3 regions of the Micromonospora sp. genome follow, and region 3 is predicted to be linked to each of the others. Evidence: riboswitches for the same ligand, from Rfam matches in the RefSeq annotation. Region 3 holds a riboswitch; each other region holds the start of a gene.
What was found. Region 3 has a riboswitch for cobalamin ahead of cobN (cobaltochelatase subunit CobN). Riboswitches for the same ligand answer to the same signal wherever they lie in the genome.
Positions count from the first base shown of each region.

Region 1: it holds a riboswitch for cobalamin, as region 3 does, so the genes downstream of both, ACOJTC_RS15320 (ribonucleoside-diphosphate reductase subunit alpha) here and cobN (cobaltochelatase subunit CobN) in region 3, are expected to answer to the same signal.
Region 2: it holds a riboswitch for cobalamin, as region 3 does, so the genes downstream of both, bluB (5,6-dimethylbenzimidazole synthase) here and cobN (cobaltochelatase subunit CobN) in region 3, are expected to answer to the same signal.

Region 1 covers NZ_JBMDWU010000281.1:32,896-38,765, forward strand. Annotated here, with positions in the region: gene ACOJTC_RS15305 (hypothetical protein) at 1-611, opposite strand, end outside; gene ACOJTC_RS15310 (oxidoreductase) at 667-1,569, opposite strand; gene ACOJTC_RS15315 (helix-turn-helix transcriptional regulator) at 1,697-2,584, shown strand; cobalamin riboswitch at 2,613-2,826, shown strand; gene ACOJTC_RS15320 (ribonucleoside-diphosphate reductase subunit alpha) at 2,947-5,322, shown strand; gene ACOJTC_RS15325 (ribonucleotide-diphosphate reductase subunit beta) at 5,376-5,870, shown strand, end outside.
Region 2 covers NZ_JBMDWU010000626.1:841-6,710, reverse strand. Annotated here, with positions in the region: gene ACOJTC_RS32760 (hypothetical protein) at 1-1,922, opposite strand, end outside; gene ACOJTC_RS32755 (GNAT family N-acetyltransferase) at 2,173-2,472, shown strand; gene ACOJTC_RS32750 (hypothetical protein) at 2,459-2,941, opposite strand; gene bluB (5,6-dimethylbenzimidazole synthase) at 3,015-3,659, opposite strand; cobalamin riboswitch at 3,696-3,895, opposite strand; gene ACOJTC_RS32740 (phosphotransferase) at 3,995-4,936, shown strand; gene ACOJTC_RS32735 (hypothetical protein) at 5,013-5,771, opposite strand; partial or broken gene ACOJTC_RS32730 (hypothetical protein) at 5,768-5,870, opposite strand, start outside.
Region 3 covers NZ_JBMDWU010000452.1:1,487-7,356, forward strand. Annotated here, with positions in the region: partial or broken gene ACOJTC_RS24730 (ATP-binding protein) at 1-229, opposite strand, end outside; gene cobN (cobaltochelatase subunit CobN) at 285-3,998, opposite strand; cobalamin riboswitch at 4,308-4,437, opposite strand; gene ACOJTC_RS24740 (hypothetical protein) at 5,018-5,353, opposite strand; gene ACOJTC_RS24745 (aldo/keto reductase) at 5,444-5,870, opposite strand, start outside.

The DNA.
Region 1 (5,870 bases), on a different contig from region 3:
CGCACCGACGGCGGCAGCGACGGGGGCTCCTTCATCGCCGCCCGGACGTCGCGGGTGGTGGAGATCAGCCGACCGACCAGCGATGCCCCGTCGTGGTCCACCCGCACCCGGCCGTACTCCCAGCCGCAGGTGGTCAGGTCGAGCACCTCGAACAGGCGGGCGAGCAGCGGATGGGGGTCGGTCGCCCGGACGAACTGCGCCGCCCGGGTGCCGACGACCGTGGTGGCGGCGGCGACGTGCACGTAGGGGTGCAGGCCGCCCGGCAGCGCGAACAGCGGCCAGTGCAGCCGTCCACCGGCCTCACGCCACAACGGTCGGTAGTTGCGCCGGTCCACCGGGAACCGGTGCCCGGTACGCCGGTACAGCTCCGTCGTCTGGGCCAGCAGGTCCGCGTGGGCCGCGTCGGCGAACTCACCGACGATGCCGGCCGCCACCGCCAGGCCGTCGCCGTCGTCGAGCAGCCCGACCATCGCCGCCACCTGCTCGGCAGGTCGGACGGCCAGGTGGGCGCCGAAGCGCTGCCGTACCTCGGCCGACAGCGCCGCCTGCCGGACCGGATCCTCCTGGACCTGCCGGCCCCCGCCGCCCAGCACCCGCCCGAGCCATCCCATGTCGCCTCGTCTCCGCCGCCCTCACCGACCGCAGCCATGCTAGTGCGGCCCGCCGTCAGAGACAGCGCACGCCGGTCAGTTCCTCGGCGGCCGTCCACAGCCGCCGGCCGACGGCGGGATCGGTGGCCTCCCGGCTGGCCCGCACCTCGGTGACCGGCCCCCGGGTCTGGAAGAACCGGGCCGGGCCGAAGAACTGGCCGCCCTGGACCTGCGGGTCGGTGGCGGCGCGCAGTTGGGGCAGCGCACCCTGCTCGACCGGCTGGGTGGCCAGCAGGCCGAGCCGGGCGATCATCCGGCCGCGCCGACCCTGGTGGGACCAGGCCCGGGGAGTCAGGTTGGTGCGGGTGACACCGGGATGGGCCAGCACGCTGAGCACCGGCGATCCGGTGGCACGCAGCCGGCGGTCCAGTTCGATGCCGAAGACGGTGGTGGCGAGCTTGGACCTGCCGTACGCGGTGGAGCCCCGGTAGACGCGCTCGCCCATCAGGTCGGCGAAGTCCAGGTGTGCGTTGCGGTGGGTGATCGAGCTGAGGCTGACCACCCGGGCCGCCCGCGCCGCGGCCAGGTTGCCCAGCAGCAGACCGGTCAGCGCGAAATGGCCCAGCAGGTTGGTGGCGAGGTGCAGCTCGTGGCCGTCCACGCTGGTGCGGCGCGGGCCGAGCAGCACCGCGCCGGCGTTGTTGACCAGCAGGTCGAGCACCGGAGGGTGGGCGGCCTGGGCCGCCGCGAACTCCCGTACCGAGGCCAGGGAGGCGAGGTCCAGCTCGCGTACCTCGACGTCGCCGCCCATGCTGTGGGCGGCCCGCCGGCCGGCGGCGGTGTCGCGCACGGCGAGCACGACCCGGGCGCCCCGCCGGGCCAGGGCGGTGGCGGTGACCAGGCCGAGGCCGGAGTTCGCGCCGGTCACGACGGCGGTGCGGCCGTGCTGGTCGGGGATGTGGTCGGCGGTCCAGGTCATCTGCTGCTCCCTGACGGTCGGATCGGACCACCGACGCTAGGGCCCGACCGGGCGGGGCCGGTCGCACCCGGTTGCCTAGGTCCCGCAGACCTACCCACGCCGGTCCGGGCCGCGCCACACTGGCGACATGACCCGTCCGTACGCCCGTGAACTCGGTGACTTCCTGCGTGCCCGGCGCGCCCGGTTGCACCCCCGTGACGTCGGCCTGGAGCCGGGCGGGCGACGCCGGGTCACCGGGCTGCGCCGCGAGGAGCGGGCGCTGCTGGCCGGGTTGAGCACCGACTACTACCAGCGGATGGAGCAGGGCCGGGAGGTGCGCCCGTCCGACGACGTGCTGGACGGGCTCGCCGCCGCGCTCGGCCTCGACGACGCGGAACGCCGGCACCTGTTCACCCTGGCCCGCGCCGCCCGCCGGCCGACGCCCGCCCGGGTCGACCACGGTCCGGAGCGGGTGCCGGAGAGCACCAGGCGGCTGCTGCGGGTGCTGGACACCCCGGCGGTGGTGCTCGGCCGGCACCTGGACCTGCTCGCCTGGAACGCGTGGGCGGTGGCGCTGCTCGGCGATCCGGCGGACCACCCGCCGGACCGGCTCAACATGCTGCTGCTGATGTTCGACGAGGCGGCGACCCCGGTGCGGCGCTGCGCGTCCTGGGAGCAGCAGGCCATGGACTACATCGGCATGATGCGCGCCGCCGTGGCCACGGACCCCACCCACCCCCGGGCCACCGCCGTCGTCGGTGAGCTGAGCATCCGCAGCGCCGAGTTCCGGCGGCTGTGGGCCCGGCACGACGTACGCGGGTCGGTCAGCGGCACCAAGACCTTCCAGGTCCCCGAGGTCGGTGACATCGTCCTGGACTGGGACACCTACCCGCTGCCCGGAAACCCCGGCCCGGTCATGCTGGTCTTCACCGCCGAGCCCGGCAGCGCCGACGCCGACGCGCTGCGGCTGCTGGCGTCACTGCGGGCCACCGGGCGGTCGGATGAGAGTTATCCGACACGCCGACGCGACATCTAGTGTTGCCTCTCCCCCATCTACGCCATATATGGTGTGCCACGCAGCTGGTTCGGCCGGGCCCGGTGGTCCGGTCGAGGCAACAGGGAACCCGGTGGAAATCCGGGACTGCCCCGCAGCGGTAAGTGGGAACGACCGCCGTCATCGAGCACTGGACCGCGAGGTCCGGGAAGCGACGGCCAGTAGGCGACCGACCCCGGTCACGCCCACGAGTCCGAAGACCTGCCAGTGCGCCGTGCGCTGCTGCGCGCGGCGGTCGGAGGTCGCGCGGGACGACCGACGCCAGCACCCGGGCCGGCCGCCGTGCCGCGCCCGTCGGCGTCCTCCCGCGTCCCGATGGCCATCGGTGACAGCGAGGAGAGGTCATGACGAGCACAGCGCAGAGCCCACCGTCCGACGTCGACGGCGCGGAGCCACGCCGGCCCGCGATGCGGGTCCGCAAGCGCGACGGCGACACCGAGCCGGTGGACGTCAACCGGATCGTCACGGCCGTCGCCCGGTGGACCACCGACCTGGACGAGGTCGACCCGCTGCGGGTGGCCACCAGGACGATCAGCGGCCTCTACGACGGGGCGACCACGGCCGAGCTGGACAAGCTGTCGATCCAGACGGCGGCGGAGCTGATCGGCACGGAACCGCAGTACTCCCGCCTGGCGTCCCGGCTGCTGGCCGCCTACGTGGACGAGGAGGTCCGTGGGCAGGCGGTGACCTCGTTCAGCGAGTCCATCCGGAACGCCCACGGCCTCGGCCTGATCGCCGACGACACCGCCGCGTTCGTGGCCCGGCACGCACGCCAACTCGACGACGCCGTCGACCCGGCCGGTGACCTGCGGTTCGAGTACTTCGGGCTGCGTACGGTGGCCGACCGCTACCTGCTGCGGCACCCGCAGTCGCGGCTGGTGGTGGAGACCCCGCAGTACTGGCTGCTGCGGGTGGCCTGCGGGCTGTCCACCACGCCCGACGAGGCGGTCGGGTTCTACCGGCTGATGTCGTCGCTGGCCTATCTGCCGAGTTCCCCGACGTTGTTCAACTCGGGCACCCGGCACACCCAGATGTCGTCGTGTTTCCTGGTCGACTCGCCGCGCGACGAACTGGACTCCATCTACGAGCGCTACCACCAGGTGGCGAAGCTGTCGAAGTTCTCCGGCGGCATCGGCATCTCCTGGTCTCGGGTGCGCGGCCGGGGGGCGCTGATCCGGGGCACCAACGGCCGGTCGAACGGGATCGTGCCGTTCCTGAAGACCCTCGACGCCGGGGTGGCGGCGGTCAACCAGGGCGGCCGGCGCAAGGGGGCGGCCTGCGTCTACCTGGAACCCTGGCACCCGGACGTCGAGGAGTTCCTGGAGCTGCGGGACAACACCGGTGAGGAGGCCCGGCGCACCCACAACCTCAACCTGGCCAACTGGATCCCCGACGAGTTCATGCGCCGGGTCGAGGCCGACGGCGACTGGTCGCTGATCGACCCGTCGGACGCCCCGGAGCTGCCCGACCTGTACGGCGAGGAGTTCGACGCCGCGTACCGGGTCGCCGAGAAGAAGGCGGTCCGCACGGTGAAGGCCCGGGACCTGTACGGGCGGATGATGCGCACCCTGGCGCAGACCGGCAACGGGTGGATGACGTTCAAGGACCCGGCGAACCGGCTGTCCAACCAGACCGGTGTGCCGGGCAACACGATCCACCTGTCCAACCTGTGCACCGAGATCCTGGAGGTCAACAGCGACACCGAGACGGCGGTGTGCAACCTCGGCTCGGTCAACCTCGGCGCGCACCTCACCGACGACGGCGTCGACTGGGACAGGCTGCGCGAAACGGTCCGGACGGCGGTGGTGTTCCTGGACCGGGTGATCGACATCAACTACTACCCGGCCGAGCAGGCGGCGGCGTCGAACCCGCGCTGGCGGCCGGTCGGGCTGGGGCTGATGGGGCTGCAGGACGCATTGTTCGCGCTGCGGCTGCCGTTCGACTCGCCCGGGGCCCGGGAGTTGTCCACCCGGGTCCAGGAGGAGATCTTCCTGACCGCCCTGGAGACCTCGACCGGCCTGGCCGAACGGTTCGGCGCGCACCCGGCGTACCCGCAGACCCGGGCGGCCCGGGGTGACCTGCACCCGGACCTGTGGGGGGTCGAGCCCACCCAGACCGCGCGGTGGGCGGCGCTGCGCACCCGGATCGCCGCGCACGGCCTGCGCAACTCGCTGCTGGTGGCGATCGCCCCGACCGCCACGATCGCGTCGATCGCCGGCTGTTACGAGTGCATCGAGCCGCAGGTGTCCAACCTGTTCAAACGCGAGACCATGTCCGGGGAGTTCCTGCAGATCAACACCTATCTGGTCCGCGAGCTGAAGGCGCGCGGCCTGTGGACGGCGGAGATCCGCGACCAGATCAAGCGGGCCGAGGGTTCGGTGCAGGGCATCGTCGACCTGCCCGCCGAGGTGCGGGAGTTGTTCCGGACCGCGTGGGAGCTGCCGCAGCGGGCGCTGATCGACCTGGCCGCCGCGCGGGCGCCGTACGTCGACCAGTCGCAGTCGCTGAACCTGTTCCTCAGCGCGCCGACCATCGGCAAGCTGTCCTCGATGTACCTGTACGCCTGGAAGTCCGGGCTGAAGACCACCTACTACCTGCGGTCGCGTCCGGCGACCCGGATCCAGCAGGCCACCGTCACCGTCGCCCCAGTCGTGGCGGCCGACGCCGAGGCGCTGGCCGGTTACCTGGAGAACCCCGAGAGCTGCGAGGCGTGCCAGTGACCACCGTCGACGAACCCCGCACCGCCGGGCGGCAGCTGCTGCTCGACCCCGGCATGGACCTCACCCTGCGGCCGATGCGCTACCCGCACTTCTTCGACCGGTTCAAGGACGCCATCCGCAACACCTGGACGGTGGAGGAGGTCGACCTGCACGCCGACCTGGCCGACCTGGAGCGGCTGTCGCCGGCCGAGCGGCACCTGGTGTCCCGGCTGGTGGCGTTCTTCGCCACCGGTGACACGATCGTCGCCAACAACCTGGTGCTCAACCTCTATCAGCACGTCAACTCTCCCGAAGGCCGGCTCTACCTGTCCCGGCAGCTCTTCGAGGAAGCCGTGCACGTGCAGTTCTACCTGAACCTGCTCGACACGTACGTCCCCGACGAGCAGGAACGGTTCGCCGCATTCGCCGCCATCGAGAACATCCCGTCGATCCGGCGCAAGGCCGAGTTCTGCTTCCGTTGGATCGACTCGGTCTTCGAGCTGCGGGAGCTGCGTACCCGCGCGGACCGGCGGGCGTTCCTGCTGAACCTGATCTGCTTCGCCGCCTGC
Region 2 (5,870 bases), on a different contig from region 3:
GTGGGGCAGGTCGGATGGGTGGTGCCGGGTATGCAGACCGGTGGCTGCACGGGATTGGCGTCGACGTCCGGTCGTTGCAGTCCGACGTAGACGATGGCGGCGGACGCGCCGAGCACGCCGACGTCCAGGGCGCACGTGTCCAGCCACAGCGTGGCGACCTGCCGGGTGCGGCAGAGCTCCTGCGCCCACAGCCTGGTGTTCTGGTTGAGGTTGCCGGCGTAGAACGGTGCCGTCGGGTTACCCACGGCGACGGCGGTGCAGGGTTGCAGCAGGGTGGCGGAAGGGCTGACCCGCCAACTGTTGCCGAACCTGTCGTAGAGGTCGGCATGGGAGAGCGGCACGCGCAGGGCGCCGCTGCCCTTGACCTCGAGGTAGTGCGGATCGTCATCGGGGTTGCCCAGGAGGCCGCGCACCGTCGGCGCCCCGGGTCCGACGCCGATGCCCAGGTCGAGGTACCCCGTGTTGGCGGTGGCGCGGACGCTGTTACCCGACGGGTCCTTGAACGTGTACACGTTGTTGACGCGGTCGATCGCCACCCCGTTGGGCAGCAGCAGTGACCCGCCGGTCGGCAGGCTGGTGGTGGTGCCGTTCACCACCAGCCGTGTCCCGTCGCACAGTGCCAGCCTCGCGTTGCCCATCCTCAGCGCGACCGACCGGTTGACCGAGGTGTTGGGCCAGGTCGAGCCACCGGGCGCCTTGCGGGTCTGCACCTCGAACGTCGAACCGGCCTGGGCCTCGACGAAGTCGCCCGTGGCCTGGAAGTCGTAGAACAGACCGCCGAACGTGTACTGGTGGGTGTCGCCGATGACCGCGGCGATGCGACAGGCCGACGCCGCCGCCGGACCCTGGACCGACTCGTTGATGACGACGGCCGGCGCCGGGCTCGACGGGACCGGACCCGGGGGGCCGAAGTTGAGGTTGTTCCGCTCACTGCTGAAGCCGAAGTTCTGACAGTCGGGCCTGACCGGGCTGCCGTCCTCGACGGTCGTGCGGACGTTGAAGCTCGCCTCGGGATTGAACTTCGCCGTTGAGCCGTGGCCGTAGCCGAACACGTTGAACTCGACCTGCGTCCACTCCGAGGCGGGTTCCTGGGGATCCGGTGGCAGAGCGTGGAGGATGCCCGCTCCCGTGGACGAGTAGATCCGCCCCGACCCGTCGTTGAAGGTGACGGTGTCGGTCTCCTGCCCATCGGCCGTCTTCGCGACCGAGCCGTCCAGTCGCAGGGCCGGCTTCGCCATGCTCTGGATCGGCAGGTAGGGCAGCTGGATCGCGTCGGTCTTGCGCGAGCAGTGGGTCTCTGAGTCGTCCGGTGCCTCGGTCCACCCCGGTGGGCACGGCTGGCCCGGGTCCGGGTTGTAGTGCAGCAGCCAGTACTCGACGTAGAGGCGGCTGGGGCTGGGATCCGGGTTGGGATTGCCGCCCCTGGTGCCGTCGTTGGCGAACACGAACTGCTTCCAGCCCCGGCACAGGCCGGCGGTCGGTGAACCGTTGCACTCCTGGACCCGGAGGTGGTTGGTGTTGAGCTGGAACGAGTAGCTGCCCGGCATGGTCGGCCCGTCGGTCGGGACGCTGGTCACGCTCAGGTTCTGCTGGTTGACCTTCTCGAAACTGCCGGACGCGCGGGTGATCGGACCGGCACCCGTCGGCCTTCCCGTCACGATCCCGATCCCGCCCCCGACGTCCCGCCGGGGAGCCTGTTCGAGGTTCGGGGCCATCGGAGCCGAGGGCGGGGCCACGCACCCGGTCTTCTGCCACACCAGTTCGGGATAGGCTGCGGTGAAGCACCCCTGCGCCGACGGCCGCGGCACCTTCACCATCGTCGAATGCCAGTCCTGAAGATCCCCCTGGGCGGCCGGGGGCCTCCCCTCCCCGCTGGCTTGTACCCCCATCCCCAGCAGGACCGCCGCGATCGTGATGCCCACCAGCCCGGATGGTGACCGGTGTTCTCGCGGTAGCAATCTCATCATCGTTCCCTCCCACCGCAGGTGGAATAGCTCGGCGCCCGCCCTCGGGGCGGGCCTCGCCGACGAGCGTCGCGTGACGTCGGGCCGTGCGGGGGATCCCCATACAAACCCATACCTGCCCACCCGGCAGTGTTGGTGCACCGAGGTGGCGTCCGGTCCGCCGGACACCGCGTCCGACGCCCTCCGCAGTGCGGGAGGTGATGCGAGGATGGCGGCCGTGGTGAGCATCGACTCGTTGACTGGACGTGACCGCGAAGAGTGGGAGGGTTTGACCCGGCGTTTCCCCGCGCACTGGGCGGGCCGGCCGGATCGACCCGCGACCGAGGTCGACGACGAGGGCTACGAACGCACGTGGCAGCGCCTGGTGGACGGCGAACAGATCCGGGGCATCTGCGCACGGCGCGACGGTGAGATGGTGGGCATCGCGCATTACCTGTTCCACGCCGCCGTCTACCGGGGATACATCCTGTACAGCTACTCACGAGCTGCGGCCATCACCACGACGTGACCGGCGTCCGGTCGTCGGTGCCGGTGGTCCCGGAAAGTCCGGCGTCGACGCCCGGGTGGTGGTCACACCAGAGCCCGTCCGGCGGACGCGCGTCACCCGCGCGGACGCCGGTCGCGGGACGGCCCGACTGCCAGGAGCCGCTGCGGCAGATGAACTGGGTGGTGCCGCTGTACTGGGTGGTGCCGCCGTCGACGTAGCTGTAGCTGGCCCGCACGGGGTGGCCGAGGTTGCTGGCCGGGCAGGTGGCGAAGAGAGTCGGCCCGGCGGTCGTGAAGGTGCCGACACTGCCGGAGTACCAGGTGATGCTCCAGGTCGTCGTGCCGGTGCTGCTGGCGTCGCAGTAGAACTGCGACGCGCCGGACTCGCAGAAGGGAGCCGGGGCGGCGGCGAGAGCCGGCGTGGCGCCGGCGGCGGCGAGGCTCAGGGCGGCGAGCGCGGACGCCGCCAACACCTTGACGGTGGTACGCATGAAACTCCTCCCAACGTAGCCGAGCGATGACTCAGTGCGACGCCAGCCTAGCTGTCGCATCGACGTACCCGAATTAGCTGTTCGGTTGGTCGGTCCCCCGCCGTAGCCACCGGTCGTGGTGGATCGCCTCGGTGAGGGGCCTGCGCCGCCGCCACCCGTGCCGCTCCAGATCGGGCACGGCCTCCAGGTGGGTGACCGGCCCGACGCAGAGCCAGGCCACCGGCCGGATTCCGGCCGGCACACCCAGCAGCTCGGCCAGGAACGGCTCCCGGTAGAAGGACACCCACCCGACGCCCAGCCCTTCGGCGGTGGCGGCGAGCCAGAGGTTCTGGATGGCCAGGCAGACCGAGTAGAGGCCCGCGTCGGCGATGGCGTGCCGCCCGAGCACCGCCGGGCCGCCGCGCTGCGGGTCGTAGGTGACGACCACCGACAGCGTCGACTCCAGCACCCCGTCGATCTTGATACGCGCGAACCGCTCGGCCGCCGCACCGTCCAGAGTGGCGGCGAACGTCGCCCGCTCGGCCTGCACGTGCCGATGGAACCGGCGACGGACGGCCGGGTCCCGGACCAGGACGAAATCCCACGGCTGCGAGTTGCCGACGCTGGGCGCGGCGTGCGCGGCGTCGAGAATCCGGTGCAGGGTGTCGGCCGGCACCGGCTCCCCGGTGAACTCGGCCCGGACGTCCCGGCGGCGGTGGATGGCGTCGTAGAGTTCCACAGGCAGGCTCCCGCTGCGCTCGGCCCACCCCCGACGGGTGGGCGCTCGACGCGAGGCCGGTCTTCGGACTCCCGGATCAACGCCTACCCGTCCGCCTTCCCAGCCCTTGGGCCAGTGGCTGCGCTCCTCGCGCCTGGACGGTCGCTCCCCGGTCACCGCGGCGGGCCCGTGCCGGAATCACACCGGCTTCCCGATTCTCCCCGCATGCGCGGGGCACCTCGCACGATCATGCCGTCGCCGATGCTAACCCGCACCACCGACGCCGGCCGGCCACGGCCCGACCCGACAGCACACGCAGCGGGTCCCCGTGTTCCGGCGTCCACGGGGACGCCGGGGTGTGCGACGTCCTCGCCGAGGTGGCCGGCTGCCAGGCCTACGACGAGGCGCGCTTCGGTCGCTGGACTCCCGTGCGGCGGGAGGAGCACGTCGGGGTCGAGGTGCCGGACCCGTTGCGCAGCGACACGGTGTTCGAGACCGTGGCTTCGGGACGTGATGTCGTGGTCCGCGACGGCGGCGCGGCGACCGTACGAGCCGGTGCCGGCGAGGTCCGTCCGGTCCGGGCGCGTCGAACGACGGAGAGGGAGAACGGCATGACCGAGACGGCCGGCGACGAGGAGCTGAGGCTGCCGCACGGATACACCAACGCGACCAGCCGGGTGGCCGGCACGGTGCGCAAGTCCTACCTGGGGCCCGATGCCGGACAGCGCTTCACGGTCGAGCGGGCCGCACTGTCCGGGCTGGCCGGCAGCTTTCCCGTCCCGGAGGTCCGGGCGGCCCCCGACGGCGAGCTTGCCGTCGCGGAGGTCGCCGGTTGGCATGCGCAGGACGCCCTGGACGGTGGTCACGCCGCTGCAGTCCTGCGGCTGTGCGGCCAGGCCCGGCGACGGCTGTCCGACGTCGACCCCGCGACGGTGCCGGGTCTTCCCGGCACCGGCGAGGTGATCGTGCACGGCGACTTCGGCCCGCAGAACATCCTGGTGAACGAGGCGGTCGACGAGGTGCTGGCGGTCATCGACTGGGAGCTGTGCCATCTCGGCCCGGCGGTCGAGGACCTCGCGTGGACCGAGTGGATCGTACGGATGCACCATCCCCTGGCGGTCGATCACCTCGATCACCTCTTCACCGGCTACGGCGAGCGTCCGGGCTGGGGCGAGCGGCAGGCGGCCATGGTCCGGATGTGCCTGCGGTGTCGTGACTTCTGCGTGCGCTGGGGCGATCCGGTGGCCGCCGCGATGTGGAACCGGCGGACCGCCGCGACCGAGGCGTTCCGCGAGTGAGCGCGGCGGCGATCCCGGCGGCGGTGAGCGGCTGACATCGGTCCGATCCCGACCGGCCTCCCCCGGCTCGGGTCGGTCACCGCTCGATGCTGGCGTACTCGCAGACCGCCGCCGGGAAGCCGCCCGCGCCGAAGCGCAGCTCGACGACGTGCCCATGGGCGGTCTCGGTGACCGCCGGTGTGATCGACTGACCGGCCTGCGCCGGTCGCAGGTACCAGCACCGGCTGGTGTCGGTGCGGCCGGCCGGCACCCCCGCGTCGGCCAGCGCGTTCTCGCCGCGCTCCAGGTAGCACGCGAAGAAGACGTGGTCGTTCAGATCCGTCTCCCGGTCGCTGAAGGTGAAAGCCGCCGTCTCGGTTCCGCCGCTGCGGGGTCGTCGCGGCAGCTCCGGCAGCAGCGGCGAGTCGCCGCCGAAGCCCGGGGGCGCCTCGGTGCGCGGTGTGGGTCGTGCCCCGGCGCCGGCGTCCAACCAGGTCCACCGGCTGGTCCACACCGCCACCACGGTGCCGTCGGCGTCGCGCAGGGTCAGCTCGTCGTGCCCGCCGTACCAGCCACGCCGGTCGACGCCGAGGGTGACGGCCAGTTCGGCGTCGAGCGGCGCTCCGGGCAGCACCCGCACCGGCGGGGTGTACGCCTGCACGTACCGCACCACGGCGCGGACCCGGTGCCGTTCGAAGTAGGACCAGCGGTCGAGTCCGGCCGTCTCTCGCCACCAGCCGGCGGAGACCTCGTCGAGGAGGTGCACCAGCTGGGTCGGTTTCAGGGTGCCCCGTTGGGTGATGGCCGGATAGCGGGCCTCGGTGCCCGTGCGGTACACCCTGGACCCGACGGTCACGGCAGTGGTCCATCAGCCCGGGGTCGGCCGGGCCGCAGCGGTTTGATGGTGGTGCCCACCGTGAGCGGACGGGTTTGGCCCCCGCAGTGGTGTACCGCC
Region 3 (5,870 bases):
GGTCCACCGGCGGGAGCAGGGCGGCGAGGGCCCGCACGGCGGTGGACTTGGCGGTGCCCTTCTCACCCCGCACGAGCACCCCGCCGATCGCCGGGCTGACCGCGTTGAGCAGCAGCGCCAACCGCATGTCGTCCATCCCGAGCACTGCCGAGAAGGGAAACCCGCTCATTGAGCTGACCTCCGATCGCGACTGCGGGGCTCGCAAACCCGGCTCACTCCTCGCGCTCACCGCGCCCCCTCCGATCGCGACTGCGGGGCTCGCAAACCCGGCTCACTCCTCGCGCTCACTGTCGTTCCTCCAGGTCGCCCTCGGTGGCCAGGTAGGTCTCCCGGAGGCGGTCCAGGGTGGTGGGGTCGGGGGCGGCCCACAGACCGCGTTCGGCGGCCTCCAGGAGCCGTTCGGTGATGCCGCGCAGCGCCCACGGGTTGGACCGCTCCAGGAACTCCCGGGTCTGCCCGTCGAACAGGTACGCCTCGGCGAGGCGCTCGTACATCCAGTCGTCGACGACCCCGGCGGTGGCGTCGTAGCCGAACAGGTAGTCCACGGTGGCGGCCAGCTCGAACGCGCCCTTGTAGCCGTGCCGGCGCATCGCGGCGATCCACTTCGGGTTGACCACCCGGGCCCGGAACACCCGCCGGGTCTCCTCGCCGAGGGTGCGGGTGCGCACGTCGTGCGACATCGCCGAATCGCCCACGTACGCGGCCGGGGCGGACCCGGTCAGGTGGCGCACCATCGCCACCATCCCGCCGTGGTACTGGAAGTAGTCGTCGGAGTCGACGATGTCGTGCTCGCGGGTGTCCTGGTTCTTCGCCGCCACCGCGATCCGGGCGAAGGACCGTTCCATGTCGGCCCGCGCCTCCCGCCCGTCCAGGCCCCGGCCGTAGGCGTAGCCGCCCCACACGGCGTACACCTCGGCCAGGTCGGCGTCGGTGCGCCAGTTCCGGGCGTCGATCAGCGGCAGCAGCCCCGCCCCGTACGCCCCGGGCGTGGAGCCGAAGATCCGGGCGGTGGCCCGCCGCTCGTCGCCGTGGGTGGCGAGGTCGGCGGCCACGTGCGCGCGCAGGTAGTTGTCCCCGGCCGGCTCGTCGAGGGCGGCGACCAGCCGTACCGCGTCGTCGAGGAGGGCGACGACGTGCGGGAACGCGTCGCGGAAGAAGCCGGAGATGCGGACCGTGACGTCGACCCGGGGCCGGCCCAGTTCCGCCACCGGCACCACCTCGACGCCGGTGACCCGCCGCGACCGGTCGTCCCACACCGGCCGGCAGCCGAGCAGGGCCAGCACCTCGGCGATGTCGTCGCCCTGGGTACGCATGGCGCTGGTGCCCCATACGGTCAGCCCGACCGACCGCGGGTACTCCCCGGTGTCGGCGAGGTAGCGGGCGAGCAGCGAGTCGGCCAGCGCGACCCCGACGTCCCAGGCGTTGCGGCTGGGGATCGCCTTCGGGTCGACGGAGTAGAAGTTGCGGCCGGTGGGCAGCACGTTGACCAGCCCCCGGGTGGGCGACCCGGAGGGGCCGGGCGGCACGAACCGGCCGGCGAGCGCGCCGAGGGTGTGGGTGATCTCGTCGGTGGTGCGGTCCAGCCGGGGCACCACCTCGCGGGCGGCGAACCGCAGCACCTCGGCGGCGTCGGGGCAGGACCCGCCGGTCACCTCCGCGACCACCGGGTCGGCCCGGTCGGGATCCCAGCCGAGGGTTTCCATGCCGAGGACGAGCCGCCGGGCCAGCCCTTCGATCAGGTCGACGGCGTCGGCGGCGGTGACCGCCGGCCCGTCGACGACGTCGGTCAACGCCGTCGGCACCGCCACCCGCGCCCCGGGCTCGGCGAGCAGCGTCTGCTCGTCGAGGCCGTAGCCGGCGGCGAGGGCCTGCCGCAGGCCGGGCAGCGCCCGGCTGCCGCCCCACACCTGCGGTGCGCGCAGCACGGCCAGGACGAGGTTGACCCGCGCCTCGCCGGTGGGCACCCCGGCCAGGATGTGCAGCCCGTCGCGGATCTGCACGTCCTTGACCTCGCACAGGTAGCCGTCGAGGTGCAGCACGAAGTCGTCGAAGTCGTCGGCGGCGGGCATCGCCTCGGTGTGCAGGTCGTGGTGGAGTTCGGCGGCGCGCACCAGCTCCCAGATCTGCCCCCGGACCACCGGCACCTTCGCCGGGTCGAGGGCCTGCACGGTGGCGTACTCGTCCAGCAGCTGTTCGAGTTTCGCCAGTTCGCCGTAGGTCTCGGCGCGGGCCATCGGGGGCACCAGGTGGTCGACCACGACGGCGTGCGCCCGCCGCTTGGCCTGGGTGCCCTCGCCGGGGTCGTTGACGATGAACGGGTAGACCAGCGGCAGGTCACCGAGGACGGCGTCGGGGGCGCAGTCGGCGGCCAGGCCGAGTCCCTTACCGGGCAGCCATTCCAGGGTGCCGTGTTTACCGAGGTGCACCACCGCGTCGGCGCCGAAGCCGCCGTCGGCGACCGGCGCGGCCAGCCACCGGTACGCGGCCAGGTAGTGGTGGCTGGGTGGCAGGTCGGGGTCGTGGTAGATGGCGATCGGGTTCTCGCCGAAGCCGCGCGGCGGCTGGATCAGCAGGGTGACGTTGCCGAACCGCAGCCCGGCCAGGACGATGTCCCCGTCGTCGGTGTAGAGCTGGCCGGGTGGCTCACCCCAGTGTTCCCGCATCCGGTCCCGCAGGTCGACCGGCACCTGGTCGAACCAGCGCCGGTAGGTGTCCCCCGGCACCCGGGCCTCGGCGGCGGCCAACTGTTCCGGGGTGAGCCACTCGACGTCGTGGCCCCCGGCGGCGATCAACGCGTGGATCAGCGCGTCCCCGTCGGTGGGGGGCGGCGCGTCGCCGAGGTGGTATCCGGCGTCGGCGAGGGCGGCGAGCAGCCGGACCGCCGAGGCGGGGGTGTCCAGGCCGACGGCGTTGCCGACCCGGGAGTGCTTCGTCGGGTAGGAGCTGAGCACGACCGCCACCCGCTTCGTGGCGTTGGGCAGGTGGCGCAGCCGGGCCTGCCGGACGGCGATCCCGGCGACCCGGGCGGCCCGCTCGGCGTCGGCGGCGTAGACCGACAGCCCGTCGGCGTCGATCCGCTTGAACGAGAACGGCACGGTGACGATCCGACCGTCGAACTCGGGGATGGCCACCTGCATGGCCGCGTCGAGCGGGGACAGTCCGGCGTCGCTGGCCGCCCACTGCTCCCGGGTGCTGGTCAGGCAGAGCGCCTGGATCACCGGCACATCGAGGGCGGCGAGCGCGCCGACGTCCCAGGCGTCCTCGTCGCCCCCGCCGGAGGCATCGGCGGCGACCGTCCCCCCGGCGGCGTGGACGGTGACGACGAGCGCGTCGCAGCGGGCGAAGAGGTCCAGCGGCCCGTCGCCGGGGGTGAGCCCGCGCAGCGATCCGCAGAAGATCGGCAGCGGTTCGCCGCCGGCCGCGTCGACCGCGTCGGCCAGGGTCTGCACGAAACCGGTGTTGCCGGCCAGCGCGTGCGCCCGGTAGAACACGATCCCCACCGTGGGCCGCCCGCCGCCGTCCTGCGGCCCGGCCACCGGGTCCGCCCCGTCGACCGGGGTGGACGGGCGGTGGTGGTCGAGGATGCCGTAGGGCGGGGTGGGGGTGGGCGGGTCGAAGCCCTCACCGGTGAGCAGGACGGTGTCGGAGAGGAACCGGGCGAGCTGGGCGAGGTTGTCCGCGCCCCCTTCGACCAGGTAGGACAGCGCTTCGGTGGCCACCCCGGAGGCCACCGTGGAGGCCGCCATCAGCTCCGCGTCGGGCACCGCCTCGCCGCCGAGCACGATCGTGGGGACGCCGGAGCCGAGCACCGCCGCGAGGCCGTCCGGCCACGCCTGCCGCCCGCCGAGCAGCCGTACGACGGCCAGGTCGACACCGTCGAGCAGGGCCGGCACGGCGGCCACGTCGACCCGGGTGGGGTTGGCGAGACGGTAGTCGGCGGCGCTGGCGCGGGCGGCGAGCAGATCGGTGTCGGCGGTGGACAGCAGCAGGATGCGCACGTTCGGCTCCGGAGAGTGACGTCCGGCTCGACCACGGGGCCGGGCCGAGCGGGGCGGGAGGGACGCCGGTCAGCGGCGGCGGAGGTCCGACGCACCCCGCCGGCGGCGGGGCACCCGGACCGGCCGTCAGCGGTACGTGGCAGGCCGACCGCCCCGGCGACGGCCGGCGACGGTGGGAGAGGTGGGAGCGCGCGGCGGCGCGGGCTCGACGGTGATGCGGAAATCACCGACCGTGATCGGGTCGGCAGTGACGCTGTGCGTCATCGGTTCCTCCTCGGGTGTCCACGCCCTGGGGTTCTCCGACGGCCGAAGTATCCTGGCTCCCGGATCGACGCTCACCCCCGGCCTTCCAACCGTGCACGCACGGTCGTGACCCACGAGGGGGGATCGCTCCCCGGTGACAGTGGCGGGACCGCGTCGGAATCGCACCGACTTCCTTCACTGCCGTCAGGCCGCGAATGCTGCCACACTCCTCACCCCGAGGTCAACGGCGGCCACCGGCCCCGCGACGGCGCGGAACTGGGCGGCACGGAGCTGATCCGGGCGGCACGGCCCTGGTCGGTCGGGACACCTCTCTCGCACGCTGTCGAGCTGATGATGTCAACGACTCGGGACCGGCACGGCCGACCTGACCGGACGGTTGTCGCGCCGGGTAGGGCCCCCCGACACCCCGGGGCCGGGGCAGCCTGAGGGCGGCGGCCCCGGCCCGGTGCCACGGGGCCGCCCCCTCCGGTGCCGCAGGCCCTCCGGTCACAGGCCCATCCGGTGCCGCGCCACCCCGGCCACCCCCGACCTGGCGGTACGGGTCGTCCCACCCCGCGGGGCCGATCCGTCACCGTCATCAGCTCGAAAGGGCCCGCGACGACATACCCCCACACCCCTGCCCCGCAGTGGCAGGCGACCGGGGCGGCCGGCGGTCGCACCCGCCGCCGTGGCCGCACCCCCACGGACCCACATCCCACGGGCCGACATCCCACGGGGGCCACCACCCCGGCCACGCTGCACGCGCGGCTGCGGGGTCAGCGGAGGCGACGCTCGGGGTGGGCCCGGTTCCAGGCCCGCATCCGCTCCGGGTATCCGGTCTTCGCCGCCTCGTAGAGTGGCACCGCGTGCCGGTGGGCCAGCTTGGCCGCCGTACGTGGGGAGCCGGTGCGGCGGCGGATCCACTCCCCGTCGTGCGCGATCGCCACCACCGTGGTGTCGGTGGCGGTCGTCTCGGGTTCGAGATAGAACTCCACCCCCCGGTGGGCGGCCACGAAGTCCGCCAACGCGGTCAGGTCGTCCCGGGTGGCCTCCCGGTCGAGCTTGGTCGGGATGCCCTCGTCAGCCCGGGTCCGTCGGCTGAACCAGCCCATCTGCCCGTCCTCTCCTCGGCGTCCCTCCAGTGGAGCACCCCCACCTGGAAGGGCGCTGCGAACCCGGTGACAGCCGGCTGAGCGGCCCGTTCACCGCCGGTCGAGGGCGGCCAGCTCGTCGGGGGTGAGTCGCAGCGCGGCGGCCGCGACGTTCTCGGCGAGGTGGGCCGGGTCACCGGTGCCGGGGATGGCCAGTACGTGCGGGCCCTGGTGCAGCGTCCAGGCGAGGCGTACCTGCTGCGGGGTGGCGTCGTGGGCGCGGGCGACGGCGTGTACGGCCGCGCCGTGGTCGGTGCGGGCCCCGCCTTCGCGGTTGCCGCCGGTCAGGGAGAAGAACGGCACGTAGGCGATCCCCCGGGCACCGCACTCGCGGACCATGGCGTCCTGGTCGCCCCGGTTGTCCAGCGCGTAGTTGTTCTGCACGCAGACCACCGGGGCGATGGTCTGCGCCTCGTCGAGGTGGTCGAGGCGGACGTTGGACAGACCCAGGTGCCGGATCAGGCCGGCGTCGCGCAGC